DNA from 4 places in the Peribacillus sp. NPDC055009 genome. Region 3 is predicted to be linked to each of the others. Evidence: riboswitches for the same ligand, from Rfam matches in the RefSeq annotation. Region 3 holds a riboswitch; each other region holds the start of a gene.
The links. A riboswitch is a leader RNA that binds a small molecule or an ion and turns the genes downstream of it on or off. The one in region 3 is predicted to bind S-adenosylmethionine.
Positions count from the first base shown of each region.

Region 1: it holds a riboswitch for S-adenosylmethionine, as region 3 does, so the genes downstream of both, ACWF5P_RS00150 (ATP-binding cassette domain-containing protein) here and ACWF5P_RS04590 (O-acetylhomoserine aminocarboxypropyltransferase/cysteine synthase family protein) in region 3, are expected to answer to the same signal.
Region 2: it holds a riboswitch for S-adenosylmethionine, as region 3 does, so the genes downstream of both, metK (methionine adenosyltransferase) here and ACWF5P_RS04590 (O-acetylhomoserine aminocarboxypropyltransferase/cysteine synthase family protein) in region 3, are expected to answer to the same signal.
Region 4: it holds a riboswitch for S-adenosylmethionine, as region 3 does, so the genes downstream of both, ACWF5P_RS24705 (Na+/H+ antiporter NhaC family protein) here and ACWF5P_RS04590 (O-acetylhomoserine aminocarboxypropyltransferase/cysteine synthase family protein) in region 3, are expected to answer to the same signal.

Region 1 covers NZ_JBSGVZ010000001.1:34,013-38,296, reverse strand. Annotated here, with positions in the region: gene ACWF5P_RS00160 (MetQ/NlpA family ABC transporter substrate-binding protein) at 1-774, opposite strand, end outside; gene ACWF5P_RS00155 (methionine ABC transporter permease) at 796-1,446, opposite strand; gene ACWF5P_RS00150 (ATP-binding cassette domain-containing protein) at 1,460-2,482, opposite strand; SAM riboswitch class I at 2,739-2,850, opposite strand; gene ACWF5P_RS00145 (GNAT family N-acetyltransferase) at 2,990-3,457, opposite strand; gene ACWF5P_RS00140 (NADPH-dependent FMN reductase) at 3,880-4,284, shown strand, end outside.
Region 2 covers NZ_JBSGVZ010000011.1:114,912-119,195, forward strand. Annotated here, with positions in the region: gene ACWF5P_RS17315 (gamma carbonic anhydrase) at 1-341, shown strand, start outside; gene metK (methionine adenosyltransferase) at 726-1,919, opposite strand; SAM riboswitch class I at 2,083-2,244, opposite strand; gene pckA (phosphoenolpyruvate carboxykinase (ATP)) at 2,717-4,284, shown strand, end outside.
Region 3 covers NZ_JBSGVZ010000002.1:161,502-165,785, forward strand. Annotated here, with positions in the region: gene ACWF5P_RS04590 (O-acetylhomoserine aminocarboxypropyltransferase/cysteine synthase family protein) at 116-1,426, opposite strand; SAM riboswitch class I at 1,526-1,633, opposite strand; gene ACWF5P_RS04595 (thioredoxin domain-containing protein) at 1,778-2,086, opposite strand; gene ACWF5P_RS04600 (toprim domain-containing protein) at 2,090-2,455, opposite strand; gene gcvH (glycine cleavage system protein GcvH) at 2,547-2,930, opposite strand; gene ACWF5P_RS04610 (arsenate reductase family protein) at 3,027-3,383, opposite strand; gene ACWF5P_RS04615 (acyl-CoA dehydrogenase family protein) at 3,523-4,284, opposite strand, start outside.
Region 4 covers NZ_JBSGVZ010000026.1:8,208-12,491, reverse strand. Annotated here, with positions in the region: gene hutG (formimidoylglutamase) at 1-408, shown strand, start outside; gene ACWF5P_RS24715 (hypothetical protein) at 692-847, shown strand; gene ACWF5P_RS24710 (SOS response-associated peptidase) at 908-1,579, shown strand; SAM riboswitch class I at 1,858-1,965, shown strand; gene ACWF5P_RS24705 (Na+/H+ antiporter NhaC family protein) at 2,156-3,463, shown strand; gene ACWF5P_RS24700 (chromate transporter) at 3,795-4,284, opposite strand, start outside.

The sequences.
Region 1 (4,284 bases), on a different contig from region 3:
AATGAACGCTTCCACTTTTTTCGATTGATAAAGCTCCACTAATTTTTGCAGCTCAGGACGATCGGCATTACCCTTTTTAACTGCAATGATATTAATATATGGTTTCGCCGTTTTACTCTCATGGAATAAAGAATCTTTTAAAGTAAGGCCTGCTTCGACTGCAAAGTTATTATTGATGGCTGAAGCATCGGCATCATCCAATAGACGCGGTGTATTGCCGGCAGCAACAGGTTGGATTTTCAAGTTTTTCGGATTTTCCTTAATGATTTCCAATGATCCCGATCCATTGAATTCCTCTTTCAATGTAATCAATCCAGCTTCCTGAAGAAGAAGCAATGCACGGCCAAAGTTCGTTGCTTCATTCGGAACGGCAATCGTAGCGCCATCCGGAAGATCCTTGAGATCTTTATGTTTTTTCGAATAAAGGCCCATAGGAGCAATGACAGTCGACCCGATGGCCTCTAATTTCAGATTTTGGTCTTGAACGAATTCATCGAAGTATGCGACCGTTTGGAATGAATTGGCATCAATTTCACCTTCACTTAAAGCAAGGTTCGGTTGGATATAATCATTGAAAGTGACCAGTTCAATATTAAGCCCTTCCTCTTTCGCTATGTCGACAATGTATTCCCATGTTCTTGTATCCCCGCTGCTGACACCGACTTTTACTGTTTTCACATCATCCGAACCGCCTGATGCACCTTCTTCTTTCCCGCATGCTGCAGACAAGATGGCCAATGCCAATACTATGATCGTTAATAAGATTTTCTTCATTTCTCCTACCTCCTGTTATTTTTATCTTCTTCTGATTTTTCTTGAAACAAAATTCCCGGTGGATTGCAGTAATTGAACGATGATCACGAGCGCCGCCACTGTGACGATCATCGTCATCGTATCAAACCTTTGATAACCGTAAGCCAAAGCTAAATCTCCGACCCCGCCTGCACCGACGGCACCTGCCATGGCCGTAGATCCAACAAGCCCGATTGTCGCTGTTGTAAATGTAAGGATCAACGAACTAAGTCCCTCAGGAATCAAAAAACGATAAATGATTTGCCATGTCGTCGCCCCCATCGCCTGAGCTGCCTCGATGATCCCTTTGTCCACTTCCAACAGGGAGTTCTCCACAAGCCGGGCGATATAAGGAGCCGCGTAAAAGATTAGCGGAACAATGGCCGCATTCGTTCCGATCGCACTGCCTACAATCATTCTGGTAAACGGAATAAGTGCTACTAGCAAGATGATGAAAGGAACCGACCGCAATATATTGATGATCGGGTTCAATACATTAAAGACCCATTTATTCTCCAGGATATGACCCTTTCTTGTAATGACAAGCAGGATACCAAGCGGAAGACCAATCAATCCGGAAAATACCAATGAGATGGCTACCATATAAAGTGTGTCACCGAAAGCTGTCGACAGCTGATCTGCCGTTATTTCCATTCCCCAAAGCGTATTACCCATTTATCTGCACCTCCTGGACGAGAATCCCCTCATCTTTAATATACTGATAAGCCTTGTCCACCTCATTTTTATTCCCGGTCACTTCGATGATCAAATTCCCGAAAGGCGTTTCCTGAATTTCAGAAATATTGGCTGATAAAACACTTAAATGAACATCATATTTCTTCGAGATGGTTGAAAGCAAAGGAGTACCCGAAGTAGTCCCAATAAAATTAATTTTCCAAATAATCGGGATATGGGACCCTATGCTTTTTAGGAAACTTTGTGGAATTTCGTCATGTATGACCGTTCTCACGAAGTTTTTTGCAATATCCGTTTGCGGCTTCGCAAAAACTTCGAAAACCGAACCTTGTTCAACGACGCATCCGCCCTCCATGACCGCTACCTTATTGCAAATTTCCCGAATGACAGACATCTCATGAGTGATTAGCAGAATGGTAATATTGTATTCTTTATTGATTTTCTTTAAGAGCTGCAGAACAGCACTCGTTGTTTGCGGATCCAATGCCGAGGTAGCTTCATCACACAATAAGATCGATGGATTGGTAGCCAATGCTCTCGCAATGCCGATCCGCTGCTTTTGACCGCCGGATAATTGTTCCGGATAACTCTTTGCTTTGCTCGATAAGCCAACGAACTCCAACAGCTCGCCTACCCGCTTTTTGATTTCTTTACCAGGGGTTCCCGATAAAATCAGCGGCATGGCGATATTATCAAAAACGGTCTTTGAGTTTAGCAAATTGAAATGCTGAAAGATCATCCCGATTTTTTTCTTTTCTGCCCGTAATTCCTTCGCGCTCAATTTGGTTAAATCCTTGCCCCCAACAATCACCGAACCAGCTGAAGGATGTTCAAGCAAATTGACCAACCTGATCAACGTACTCTTCCCGGCCCCGCTATAACCGACTACACCGAATATATCCCCCTTTTCCACTGTCAAATTAATGCCCTTCAAAGCCTCGACAGTCTGTTTCTTTGTTTGATATACCTTTTTAACATTTTGAAACTCAATCATCCAATCTCCCCCCATGTTGTTTATTTGTACGAATTCATTATCCAGAGAGAAGAGCTTTGCAACGCTTCATAATGATAGGGTTAAATTCGAAACTCACGAGTAAATCTGCGAAACTCATGAGTAATTGCACCAAATTCCCTAATAACCATATACATTTTGAATAAACAAAAGAGGCCTCTTCCGTCATCAGACAGAAGAGGCCTCTTTAGACATAAAAAAGAGTAAACTCTTAAATTAATTATCTAAGAAAAGCTCCTTCTTATCTTTCAAACTTTCGTCCGTTGGAATTAGCACAGTATTTTTACAAAAGTAAAAACCCGCTGCCGAGGTATCATAGGGCCAAGTCCCTCCACATCTCTTGATAAGAATTAACGTTATATTTAATTATGTCCTTCACTATATATTCTAATTTCTCTAAAGTCAACCCTATTTTTCATCGGTTAAAATATTTTCACAGTATAGTGATTGACGCCTTTTAATTATATTAATATAGTTAAATTTTATATTCTATAATGATTTGCCCATTCTCCATACTGGGTATATTTCATTTTCTTCCCTTATCTTCATCATGCCTGAATTCTTATATAAGCGAATCGCCCTTTGATTATCCGGAGAAACCCTTAAATGATATTCGGATACATTAAATCGCCCGAAAAAGTTTTCTGCATAGCGAACCAATTCCTTGCCAAGGCCTTTACTGCGGTATCCGGGAATAAGATAAAATAGATCTACATAGCCGATCTCAGTTCCTTCATACTCCCGAATTCGAAGTTCCATTTGCCCAATCGGTACTTGGTCCTTTTCAATGATCACCTGTCCCCCCGGGAATTTGCGGACCCTTTCTTCCATTCGTTGCAGATATGTATTTTCATCTCCAAAACCTGCCTCAGATCCAAAACTTACAACAAAGGAATCTTTCCTGAATTTAACGATAATATCTTTATCTTTGTCCGTATCAATGGTACGAAAGATCAACTTCATCCTCTCCTATCATTTTAGTGAAATAGTTTTCAAGCAAAAAAAAAACATTTCACTTACGGTCTTCATGATATTTCATTATTTACTTTTCAAGCGTCTTATTTCATTTTCTCTGAAAGGATTTTTCCTTAATCCCTATAGGAATGGTCATAATATTAAATTAAAAACAAATGCAATATTGTTTGGTGAGTTCTAGTAATGGGGATTGGATTGGCACAAACAAATCTATTTAATTTTCGAGTCTAACTTTGCAGGGTAACCCTAAGTGAATGAATGTTCGAGAGGAATTTGTTTATTAAGCTCTAACTCAACTTTTTCCCAAGCATCCTTTTTCCCTTTCATTTACATTCCAATTATAATAGGTAAGTGGAATACATTTACATGATTATCCATTATAAAAATCATTGGAGGTATTGAAGATGAAAGTTGTTGCAATAGTGGGAAGTATCCGTAAAGAGTCTTACAACCTTAAGCTTGCCAAATATATTCAATCTAGATATCAAGATCGGTTCGATCTCGAAATATTGAACATTCGGGATTTACCTTTTTATGATCAAGATATTGAAAATGACCCTCCATCAGTTGTAAAAGAATTTAAAAGCAAAGTGGCCGAAGCAGATGCAGTTTTGTGGGTAACTCCTGAATACAACGGTACGATTCCAGGTGTATTGGGCAATGCAATCGATTGGTTATCACGTGTCGATAAAGTCTTAATCGGCAAACCATCATGGATCATGGGTGCTTCAATGGGGCAATTAGGAACGGTTAAAGCTCAATTGCATTTGCGTGAAATCTTATTCGCAATAGGCATCGCCTCCCCACTC
Region 2 (4,284 bases), on a different contig from region 3:
ACAGCGTCCTGCACCAAAGCCCAAATAATCCATTAATCATCGAGGATGAAGTAACCATTGGCCATCAGGTCATTTTACATAGCTGTAAAATCCGTAAAGGAGCTCTGATCGGCATGGGATCGATTGTACTTGATGAAGCTGAAATCGGCGAAGGAGCCTTCATCGGTGCCGGCAGCCTCGTTCCACAAGGTAAAGTCATTCCACCGAACATGCTGGCATTCGGACGCCCAGCTAAAGTCATTCGCGAAATCAACGAAGAAGATCGCCAGGATATGGAACGCATCGTTCGCGAATATGCCGAAAAAGGACAATACTATAAAACCGCGGAACGCATAAAGTGAATTGACTGAAAGTTACGAGTATTGTACTCAAACTCTCGAGTATTTGCTACAAATTCACGAGTATTTACTCCAAACTCACGAGTATACGCTCTAAATTCATGAGTATATGCTCTAAACTCATGAGTATACGCTCTAAACTCTCGAGTATACGCTCTAAAATCTCGAGTATACGCTCTAAAATCTCGAGTACTTGCTACAAACTCTCGAGTAACGCTTCAACCTCACGATTTGATGACCCAAACAAACTTGTAAACGACTTTAACTCACGAGTTTTGCACGTATTTTATATTTCTTTGGGATTTCTTGAATTATTCCCGCTGACGGCAAAATTAATCCACAAAAAAAAGGTGTCCCGCAAATTGCGGGACACCTTTTTTATATGATTTACGCTTGTGCTTTTAATGTTTCTGCTTTGTCCGTGCGTTCCCATGGAAGATCGACATCTGTACGGCCAAAGTGTCCGTAAGCAGCTGTTTGTTTGTAGATCGGACGACGAAGGTCAAGCATTTTGATGATGCCAGCTGGACGAAGGTCGAAGTTAGCACGAACTAGGTCAACAAGGACTTCTTCGCTAACTGTACCAGTTCCGAACGTATCAATTGAAATCGATACAGGCTCTGCCACACCGATTGCGTATGCCAATTGAACTTCCGCTTTGTCGGCAAGGCCGGCTGCCACGATGTTTTTCGCAACATAACGAGCAGCGTATGCAGCAGAACGGTCAACTTTAGTAGCATCCTTACCAGAGAATGCACCGCCGCCGTGACGAGCGTATCCACCGTAAGTATCAACGATGATTTTACGTCCAGTAAGACCAGCATCCCCTTGAGGTCCGCCAATTACGAAACGGCCAGTCGGGTTGATGAAGTATTTAGTTTGAGCATCGATCAATTCAGCTGGAACGACCGCTTTGATCACATGTTCTTTTAGATCGGCTTGAATTTGTTCAAGCGTAATTTCAGCATCATGCTGTGTAGAGATAACGATTGTATCTACACGTACAGGACGGTTATTCTCATCATATTCCACAGTTACCTGTGTTTTACCATCAGGGCGTAAGTAAGCAAGAGTTTCATCTTTACGAACTTGAGCCAGGCGGAATGAAAGTTTATGCGCCAATGAAATCGGAAGCGGCATAAGCTCTTCTGTTTCATTACAAGCAAATCCGAACATAAGACCTTGGTCCCCTGCACCGATTGCATCGATTTCTTCCTCTGACATGTTTCCTTCACGAGCTTCCAATGCTTTATCGACTCCAGCTGCGATATCGGCAGACTGCTCATCAATGGAACTCAACACTGCACAAGTTTCAGCATCGAAACCGTATTTCGCACGTGTGTAGCCAATTCCTTTAATCGTATCACGAACGATACGCGGAATATCCACGTAAGCGGACGTTGTAATTTCACCAGCAACAAGTACAAGGCCTGTTGTTACACTAGTTTCACACGCAACACGTGCATTTGCATCCTTAGCTAGGATAGCATCTAAAATGGAATCTGAAATCTGATCACAAATTTTGTCCGGATGGCCCTCTGTAACAGATTCAGAAGTAAATAGACGTTTCTTTGACATCATATTTCCTCCTTGGAAGTTAGTATGTTGTAGGCATAAGCCTGATTTTTACGGAACTCGTTTCCCTCATTAGTTTCAACTATAGACACAGAATTACTTATGAAAAACACAAAAACCTTCCCTGGCAAATGAGGAAAGGTTTAAAATTCTGTCTTCTATCCTTTCACTCTTATCGTTCAAGGGTTTTTACCTTGCTCAGGTTAGCACCATCACCACTATTCCTTGAAGATCTTCGCTTTATTTTCGGCGATCGATCTTGGAGTCAAGTTCAATATGGCAGGTTGCTGGGTTTCAAAGGGCCTGTCCCTCCACCAACTCGGGATAAGAGAATCCGTACAATTTAAGATATTATCGTATCTGGTTGGAATTTGTCAATGCTTTTCTAAAAAGAACATTTCCGCCCAGTATGGCTTTCTTTTGAAAAAAGTGTTGATACAGCGTTTTTGAAGGGTTTACAATGCAAAATACGAATAGAAATGTTGGAAATTGCCATTAATAATAAGTATTAAGCATACGAAAAACGACTTCACCATTGGAAATATATTGCTTACTTACTTCCTATTAAAATAAAATTGACTTCATTAAAGTATATGTGATAATCCTGACTCGGTTCCTGCCGGAATAAAATTGACTTCATTAAAGTATATGTGATAATCCTGACTCGGTTCCTGCCGGAATAAAATGATTAACGTGTCCAGCTGAAAATAATCACAAATTAGAAGAAATAGTATAGACTATTTAAATGAATGTGTTATACTAATTGTAATCTAAAAACTTAAACAAAGGAAGGTACCTCATATATGAATTCTGTAGATGTTTCTAATGAGTTACACCAGTTATTAACAGGAAACAATGTGCAAACTCAACTTTCAGTTCCTCAATTGGTCGAAAAAGTATTAAGCAGAAATGAAGGCGTTTTAACATCAACCGGCGCAGTAAAAGCTGAAACCGGCAAATATACTGGTCGTTCACCTAAAGATAAATTTATCGTGGAAGAAGCATCCGTTAAAGATAAAATCGATTGGGGTTCAGTGAACCAGCCAATTTCCGAAGATGTGTTCAATAAACTATATAATAAAGTAGTTGACTACCTAAAAGCAAAAGAAGAGATTTTTGTTTTTAAAGGTTTCGCTGGTGCAGACGAATCATCTCGTCTTCCAATCCGTGTTGTTAATGAATATGCTTGGCATAACCTTTTCGCCCATACTTTGTTCATCCGTCCAAATGAAGAGGAACTAAGAGGTCACGAAGCTGAATTCACAATCCTTTCTGCACCTAACTTCAAAGCAGACCCAGAAGTGGACGGAACCACTTCCGAAACTTTCATCATCGTTTCATTTGAACGACGTACCATCCTGATCGGCGGAACCGAATATGCAGGAGAAATGAAAAAATCGATCTTCTCGATCATGAACTACTTACTTCCAGAGGCTGGAATCCTTCCAATGCATTGCTCTGCTAACGTAGGACGTGAAGGGGACGTCGCTTTATTCTTCGGTCTGTCCGGTACAGGCAAAACAACTTTATCAGCAGACACTAGCCGTAAACTGATTGGCGATGACGAGCACGGCTGGTCTTCTAATGGCGTATTCAACATCGAAGGCGGCTGCTATGCGAAAACGATCAATCTTTCACGTGAAAAAGAACCACAAATTTTCGATGCAATCCGTTTCGGTGCCGTATTGGAAAATGTTGTTGTTGATCCGGATACACGTGAAGCGAACTATGATGACAGTTCATTGACTGAAAACACTCGTGCTGCTTACCAAATGCAAGCGATCGATAACATCGTGAACCCAAGTATTGCAGGACATCCAAATACAATCATTTTCTTAACAGCTGATGCTTCAGGCGTTCTGCCTCCAATCAGCAAGCTTTCCAAAGAACAGGCAATGTTCCACTTCCTAAGCGGATACACTAGTAAATTGGCTGGTACTGAAAGAGGCGTAACTTCACCGGAAGCTACATTCTCCACTTGCTTCGGATCTCCATTCTTACCTCTTCCAGCTCAACGCTATGCTGAGATGCTTGGTGATAAAATTGACGAGCACAATGCAAAGGTATACCTTGTCAACACTGGATGGACTGGCGGAGCATACGGAACTGGAAGCCGTATGAAACTTGCTTACACTCGTGCAATGGTACAAGCGGCACTTGAAGGTGAATTAGCGAACATCGAAACGATCAAAGATGATATCTTCGGCTTGGATATCCCGCTTCATGTTCCTGGTGTTCCTGATGAAGTGCTTCAGCCAATCAAGACTTGGGCAGATCCTGCCGCTTATAAAGAAGCAGCAACGGACCTTGCCGCACAATTCCGTGCTAACTTCAAGAAATTCGGCAGCGTTCCAAGTGAAATCGAAGAACT
Region 3 (4,284 bases):
CTAATATATAGAATATTTGTACATCATTAAGTTCTTTAGTATGGAGAAATTTTATCATAGATAAAAAAGGAGTGCAATGTATAATATTTCTAGTACAAGCATACAGAAACTTTACTTAAACCGTTTTGGATGTCAAGGAGACTATATTCGTCGCTTTTTCAATTGCCTGCTCCAAATCTTCTATTAAATCCTCTACATTTTCAATCCCAATCGATAAACGGACTTGGTCGGCACTCACACCCGCTTTCGCAAGACCTGCCTCATTCAATTGTTGATGGGTCGTACTGGCTGGGTGGATGATCAAGCTCTTCGCATCCCCAACATTCGCTACATGGGACCATAATTCCACCGAATTGATAAGTTTTGCCCCAGCTTCTCGATTACCTTGTATCCCAAAAGTCACAACAGATCCAGCTCCCTTTGGCAAATATTTTTCCGCAAGGGCTTTATCGGGATGATCCTCATCACCAGGATGTGAAACCCAAGTCACCGCAGGATGGTTTTTTAAATATTTAATGACAGACTTGGTGTTTGATAGATGCTCTTTCATCCTTACATGCAGCGTTTCAAGTCCCAGCGTAAACTGGAATGCACTTTGGGCACTTAGCGCAGGTCCTAAATCACGGAGTAACTGGACTCGGGCTTTCGTTATGAATGCGGCAGGTCCAACTGCCTCGGCGTATACCAGATTGTCGTAACTTGGGTCAGGCTCTGTGAAGCCAGGGTAATTTGGCGAGTTCCAATCGAATTTCCCTCCATCCACGATGACACCGCCAAGCGTAGTTCCATTTCCCAGAAGCCATTTTGTAGCGGAATGGATGACAATATCCGCTCCAAAATCAATTGGTCTGCATAGATACGGTGTCGCAAAGGTATTATCAATGATTAAAGGTATTCCGGCATCATGGGCGATTTTCGCTACCGCTTCAATATCAAGCACCCTCAAACTTGGATTTCCGATGGTTTCAGCAAAAATGGCTTTAGTTCTTGGCGTAATCGCCCTTTTGAAATTTTCAGGGTCATCAGGAGAAACGAACTTCACTTTAATCCCGTATTTAGGAAGAGTATTTTCAAAAAGGTTATACGTACCGCCATATAATGTAGATGCTGAAACAATCTCATCCCCTGCAGCGGCAATATTCAGGATTGAAAGTGAGATGGCAGCCATTCCGCTTGCTGTTGCCAATCCGCCGATTCCGCCTTCCAATAAGGCCATTCTTTCCTCAAAAACGCTGATCGTGGGATTATGGAGTCGTGAATATATATAGCCATTCTCCTTTAGGCCAAATAAATTCGCTGCATGGTCGGTGTCCTTGAACAAGTATGCATTGCTTTGGTAGATAGGAACTGCACGTGCACCTGTTTCATCAGCTTGCAGACCGCCATGAACACTCAATGTTTCGAAACGCAATTTTTTCCCTGACATATGATTTCACCTTTTTCTATGGATTTAGTTGGAATTATATGATGTCTGGCCTTTTATAAACAAAAAAACCACTTCAATAAGAAGAGGTTTCAAGAATACACCTCATCTACCAGAGCCAACACTCTGCTGGAATTAGCACCGTATATAAAAATTTATACCGGTTGCCGGGCTTCGTCGGGCCAGTCCCTCCGCCACTCTTGATAAGAACTATTAAATTCTGCTGTTACTTAATTCAAAATATAGCATTTTAGATTAAATCAGTCAATGAATTGTTAGAATATTCTTTGTTTAATTTCATCTAACATTCATATGTCCGCAACAAAGAAACCAACCACGGTTCCGATTGGTTTCTTAGCTGATTTCCTTAAGCAATCCGTACAAATAAGGAACGGATTGAAAGGCATATATTTTTTTGTGCAGCCGTCCTTCTTTGAAAAACAATAAACATGGAACACTTTCAATTTCATATGATTCGGCAATTGCTTGGACATAATTCATATTCATTTTGCCTGCCTTCAATTCCGGGAATAGCTCCAAGGATATCGTCAGCATCTTGGAGGCAACCTGACAAGTGCCGCATAAAGGGGTATATAAATATAAGCAAAAGGTTTCCCCATGTTCAACAGCAAGCTTACACTCTTCTTCTTTCCATTCCTGCATCAATTAGTCGTTCACCCTTTGACTTAAAAATTTCATTTTCACATTCATATTGGCAGATAGAAGCACAGTTGCGATATGATGTTCGGGTGAGCTTTCCACTTCTTTGTACATTTTATTAATATACAGGTGGTTCGCCTCAGGCATTTCCCTTCGGAACTGCTTCCGCAGCTTTTCTCCTGATTCATCTGCGTCAAAAAGGAGATAAACATCACGGTCCATCAATTCATCCACTAATTCATCCAGCTTAGTTAATGATATGGTCCCATTCGTACATCTTATTTCCACATCTTCATTTAAAACGGAGGCAACTTTTCTTCTATCGGAACTGCCTTCTACAATGATCACTTTATCGAATTCGCCCCACTCCATGTCATCACTCCATCTCACGAATTATGTGTGCAACTGCCACGGTACAAAATGAAAAAGAGAGCAGGCCTTTTCAGTCCCCCCTCTCCTTTTTTTAACCGTTGATTAAACTCTCATACTCTTCAGCGCTCATCAGGCTTTCAATATCACTGCTATTAGATGGTTCAAGCACAACCATCCATGCCTTTTCATAAGGAGACTCATTTACATATTCAGGGTTGTCACTTAAATCTTCGTTTACTTCAACAACCTTGCCACTGATAGGTGCATAAAGCTCAGAAACGGTCTTAACGGATTCAACACTTCCGAATGGTTCGTTCGCTTTCAATTCATCGCCGATTTCCGGAAGCTCAACGAATACGATGTCCCCAAGCTCGGACTGTGCGAAAGCTGTAATTCCAATGCGCACTGTTCCATCTTCCGTTTTGACCCATTCATGTTCTTTTGTGTAACGAAGTTCTTTTGGTGTTGTTGTCATTATTAACCCTCCATATGTACATCTTATTTTATCTATTCCATTATAAGGTAGATTGTTTGTTTAAGTAAGGAATTAACCAAATATTTCGAGAAATTTTCAGTTCCAAACCTGTTCGAATTGCTCCTCTTTGAAACCTACCGTCACTTTGGTGCCATCCGTAACAATCGGCCTTTTCAGAAGCATGCCATCTGTGGACAATATATCAAGCATCTCTGCTTCAGAAGCTTCTTTCAGCTTATCCTTTAAGCCAAGCTCCCGATATTTTTGACCGCTAGTATTGAAAAACTTCTTCAACTCCAAATTGCTGATTTTATATAGTTGTTCTATTTCTGTTCGCGAAGGCGGATTTTCCGCTATATGGATCGCTTCATACTGCAGTTCATGATTATCAAGCCACTTCTTCGCGTTACGGCATGTGCCGCATTTTGGGTACCAATATAATGTTAAGCCCATCATTTCACCACCTATCAATAGAATACCCGTTTTCATCACGCAATACAACGAATTGTCTTTTGATTTTCCAATGCGATTTCATCAAAGGAAATAAGGGAATGCCTTCTCGGGCATTCCCTTATTTCCTTTGATTCATTTCTTAAAGAGCATATTTTTCAGCTTCGATTACCTTGACGGAAGCTTCACGTTTTTTCGCAATGACATTGATCGGATTATGCCTTGTCAGCTTACGGAGCGACGCAAGCATGATGCGAAGAGTATCGCCTGTTTCCACTGCGATTAACGTTTCCTTTGCGTGCTGTTCTATTTCATTGAAAGCTTCCTGAACGAAGATTTCTGTGTAAAGCACTTTTTGTTTGTTCTTCTCCAAACCTGTAGCTGCTATTGCTTTTTCCGTACGCAATACCACGGATTCCGCTGCATAGGCAAGGGATGCGATATCAGCAATGTTGGAGAGGATTTCTTGTTCTTGATCAAGAGTTTTGCCGTATTTCTGTGCAGCAAGGCCAGCTGCCAGAATCCCGATTTTCTTAGCATTTCTAACAAGCATTTTTTCTTGTGCCAATGGCTCATCACCAGGTTCTTCCGGCATCATCATCATTAATTCCTCTTGTAGGCTTTGAGCCTTTTGAAGAAGCGGCAATTCCCCTTTAAGTGCTTTCTTCAGGAAAGTTCCAGGGACAAGCAATCGATTGATTTCATTTGTACCTTCAAAGATCCGGTTAATCCGGGAATCACGATATGCTTTTTCAATTTCATACTCCTGCATGAAACCATAGCCACCATGAAGCTGTACGCCTTCGTCCGTAACATAATCCAACACTTCGGAAGCGAAGAATTTATTCAATGAACACTCAATGGCATATTCAGCGATTGCAGCAGCCATTGATTTCCCATCTTT
Region 4 (4,284 bases), on a different contig from region 3:
CAAAGTTGTGGATATTTATGTGTCGGAATTCAAAAGCAGGGGAATACAAAGGCACTGTTTGAAACCGCTGAGAGGAGTAAGGTAGACTACATATTGGAAGAAGATTTGTCATTGAACGAAATGGATGAAACAAAGCGGCGGATAAATGAATTCGTTAATAAAAATGACTACATTATGCTTACATTATGTACGGACGTCATTGATTCAGCATACGCACCTGGGGTGAGTGCTCCATCGCCGTTTGGACTGAATCCGAAATTGGTACGTGCGATTATTAGGCATATCGTATCGAATGAAAAAATCCTCTCCTTTGACATTTCGGAAGTGAATCCTTCGTTGGACGAAAATAATAAAACCGTAACATTGGCAGCACATTTAATAAATGAAGTTTTGCTGCATTTTAAATAATGAATGGATATGGAAGAGGGGCAATTCCAATTTGGTCCTTCCAGCTTTCCTCAATGTTATCTCCATGCTCAATTATAAGTATTGAAACTAAGTCCTTTGGCTGCACCCAGGCTGTCCGTGAATCATTCATGGACAGTCTTTTTTACGCCTCCTTTACACGCGTTAATGGTCGGGGCCATTGCTTGACTCCCCGTTATAGGATTAACCATGGCTCTACCAAAGTTCACTACTGATACTTGTGGGTTTTTGGTTTATAATAACAACCATCTAGGGGGGATTTTTTATGAATGAATATAAAGTGACGGTCAGGAATGGCAGTACCTTGATCTTGTCGGAAATCATTAAAGCTGAAGATGAAAGAGAAGTCCTTGGAACTCTTTTGATTTCCAGCGAATTATTTAATCAACCATTTACCGACATCAGGATTTTAGAACGCTGATTTGTGCCTGTCCGTTCGATTTGTTACACTGTAATAAATTCTAATACGGTAGGCGATAGTATGTGTGGACGTTTTACCCTTTTCACTGACATTGAAGAAATAAAAGATCGGTTTGATATTCAAGGATCGTTTGATGGGGAATACCAATTCAGCTACAATATTGCTCCCTCCCAATCCGTTCTCTCCGTCATTAATGACGGGGCAAGGAATCGACTTGGATATCTTCGGTGGGGACTCATTCCTTTCTGGGCAAAAGACGAAAAAGTGGGCTACAAAATGATCAATGCCAGAGCGGAAACCATTGCTGAGAAAGCAAGCTTCAGGAATGCGTATAAGAAGAAGAGATGCTTGATAATCGCTGACTCTTTTTATGAATGGAAGAAGACACCGGAAAGAAAAATACCGATGCGAATAAAACTGAAGAATCATGCTCCATTTGGAATGGCGGGTATCTGGGAATCCTGGAAATCTCCTGAAGGCATCAGCGTCTATTCATGCTCCGTTATAACAACCGTTCCTAATGAGCTAATGACCAGCATTCATGATCGTATGCCTGTCATCCTTAAACCAGAAGATGAAAAAGAATGGTTGAGTCCAACAAATAATGATCCTGCATATCTGCAGCAGTATTTAAAGTCATTCGATTCGGAACAGATGGAAGCCTTTGAGGTATCGACTGATGTGAATTCGACCAAAAATAATTCATCTAACCTAATACAACAAATTTGCTGAGAGGTCATAAGACCTCTTTTTTATATGAATTCCGTCCCGATAAATGAAAAAAACTGATTAACCGCACATGTCAAGATTTCTTTATAAATAGTAAAGAGTGCATGTAAAATACTTTAAAATTAACCCTTGCGAAAATAGACAAAATGCTGTACTGTTATATTTGCTTTTCAAAAAGACTTTCGATGTCACTTTCACAAACTCAGATGGTTTCAGCAAGTTTCCAGTGTGGTACTTTTCTGGAAGGCATCGTAATATTTGATAAATTATATAATGTAATCTTCTTATCAAGAGAGACGGAGGGACTGGCCCGAAGATGTCTCGGCAGCGGACTTAAATGGAGTGCTGTGCCAAATCCAGCAGGCTGATTTTTGCCTGAAAGATAAGGAGGGTGTTTTTTATAAATTAAAAGACCTCTTCTTGTTGTTAAATAGAAGGGGTCTTTTTTATGCCAGTTTTTTTGCTATATCTCCAAGACTAGATAATCAGGTAGGTTCAAATTGGAGTTATTTGCGAAAGCTGTTAATAGAATAAGAGCTGTGACACATGTCACGGGAAAAATAAAAAGAGGTGTACATCATGAGTGCAAACAATAAAGGGAATCCATGGGCATTGATCCCATTTGTCGTATTTTTAATTTTATTTATAGGGTCCGGAATCATCACTAAAGATTTTTATTCATTTCCGGTGATTGTTGCAATTTCAATTGCTTCGGCAGCTGCATTGGCAATGAATCCGAAAGAGACATTCAATCATAAGGTTGATATCTTCTGTAAAGGTGCCGGGGACGCCAATATTATGTTAATGGTTATCATTTTCCTTTTAGCTGGCGCTTTTGCCGAAGTTGCCAATGGCATGGGAGCAGTTGAATCGACAGTGAATCTTGCCTTAGCTGTTTTTCCGCAAAATCTATTAATGGTAGGGATATTCATTATTGCTTGTTTTATTTCTTTATCCATGGGGACAAGCATGGGAACGATTGTTGCATTGGCACCTATAGGGGTCGGGATTAGTGAGCAAACAGATATTTCGCTTGCCCTATCAATGGCGGCCGTTATTGGTGGTGCGATGTTTGGGGATAACCTTTCCTTCATTTCAGATACGACAATCGCTGCAGTTCGAACTCAGGGAACGAAAATGAAGGATAAGTTTAAAGTGAATTTTTTCATCGTTTTACCTGCGGCCATCATCACATGTGCAATCCTTGGAATTTTAACAATGGGTGAACAAGCTGACATCTCCCAACATTCTTATAATTGGGTGAAGATTCTTCCATATCTTTGCGTATTGATCACTGCATTGGCAGGAGTCAATGTGTTCCTGGTCCTTTCCATCGGAATCGTATTTGCCGGAATTATCGGCTTGGCTGATGGAAGTTATAAACCGTTGGGTGTCATTCAAAAAGTTGGAGAAGGAATGGCGGGAATGTATGAAATCTCCTTCCTTGCCATTTTAATTGCAGGTATGGTAGCTGTTATCAAACATAATGGTGGCATCGATTATCTACTCCATCTAGTGACCCGAAATAGCAAATCAAAAAAAGGGGCGGAATTCAGCATTGCAGGGCTTGTTGGTTTGACAAACCTTTCAACGGCAAATAACACGATTTCGATTATCATTGCCGGGCCACTTGCCAAAAATATCGCTGAAAAGTATGGGATTGATCCGCGTAAATCAGCGAGCTTGCTTGACATATTTGCATGTTGTATCCAAGGGTTGATACCATATGGAGCACAACTGCTTGTTGCAGCAGGGGTAGCAAAGATTTCTCCGATAAGCATCTTGCAGTATTCATATTACCCAATACTAATTGGATTTTGTGGCGTCATTGCCATCTTGATTGGTTTTCCACGGTTTCAGCCGGGAAATGATGGATCGAAGAACTAAAAGTTAAAACAAAGTTGATTGGAGCGGGTGTGCGAGACTCCTGCGGGAAAAGCGAGTCCAGGGGAGACCCCGCAGGCGCAAAGGCTCCCGGACCGCCCGCGGAAAGCGAGTGCCTGGAGGGGAAATCAACGTTCAAATTGTACAAACCCCTAAAATTTCATCGAGTTTGTCTGCAGTCTGAACACCCTGAATCATTGGATACAGGGTGTTTTTTGTATGGTAAATACATAAACATAATCAAGTTTTCTCCCATTCATATAGTATCAATCATTCTTCAATTTTTCTGCTTAATTCCGGTCCAAATTAATGATGGTTGTGTGTGCGACACCTGTCATGAATAGAGGACAACACCAACTAAACCGGAAAGGATAATTACATAGGCTGGGTGCCAGCGTAATTTCATTAGGGCAAATAACGATAATCCAAAAACGAGTAATAAGCTTATCGCATGCCAAGAAAAGTTCAGCGCTATCATATTATTGGAAAGTGCAAAGCTGATTGCTGCAAAGAGGATTAAACCAGTGACAATGGGTCTTAGTCCATAGAACATGGATTGAATAACTGGGTAATGATTCAATTTGCTGAAGAAGGTGGCTATAACGGTTACGAATATAATAGCAGGAAGTAAGATTCCGAAAGCAGATGAAATGGCCCCTGCAAATCCAGCAGTAGAATAGCCAACAAGAATGGCACTATTGGCAGTGACAGGGCCTGGGGACATACCGGAAATCGCGATGATATCAGTAAATTGCTGCGTCGTCATCCATCCATGCTGTGAGACTTCCGATTCTATTACGGGAATCATGGCGTATCCGCCTCCA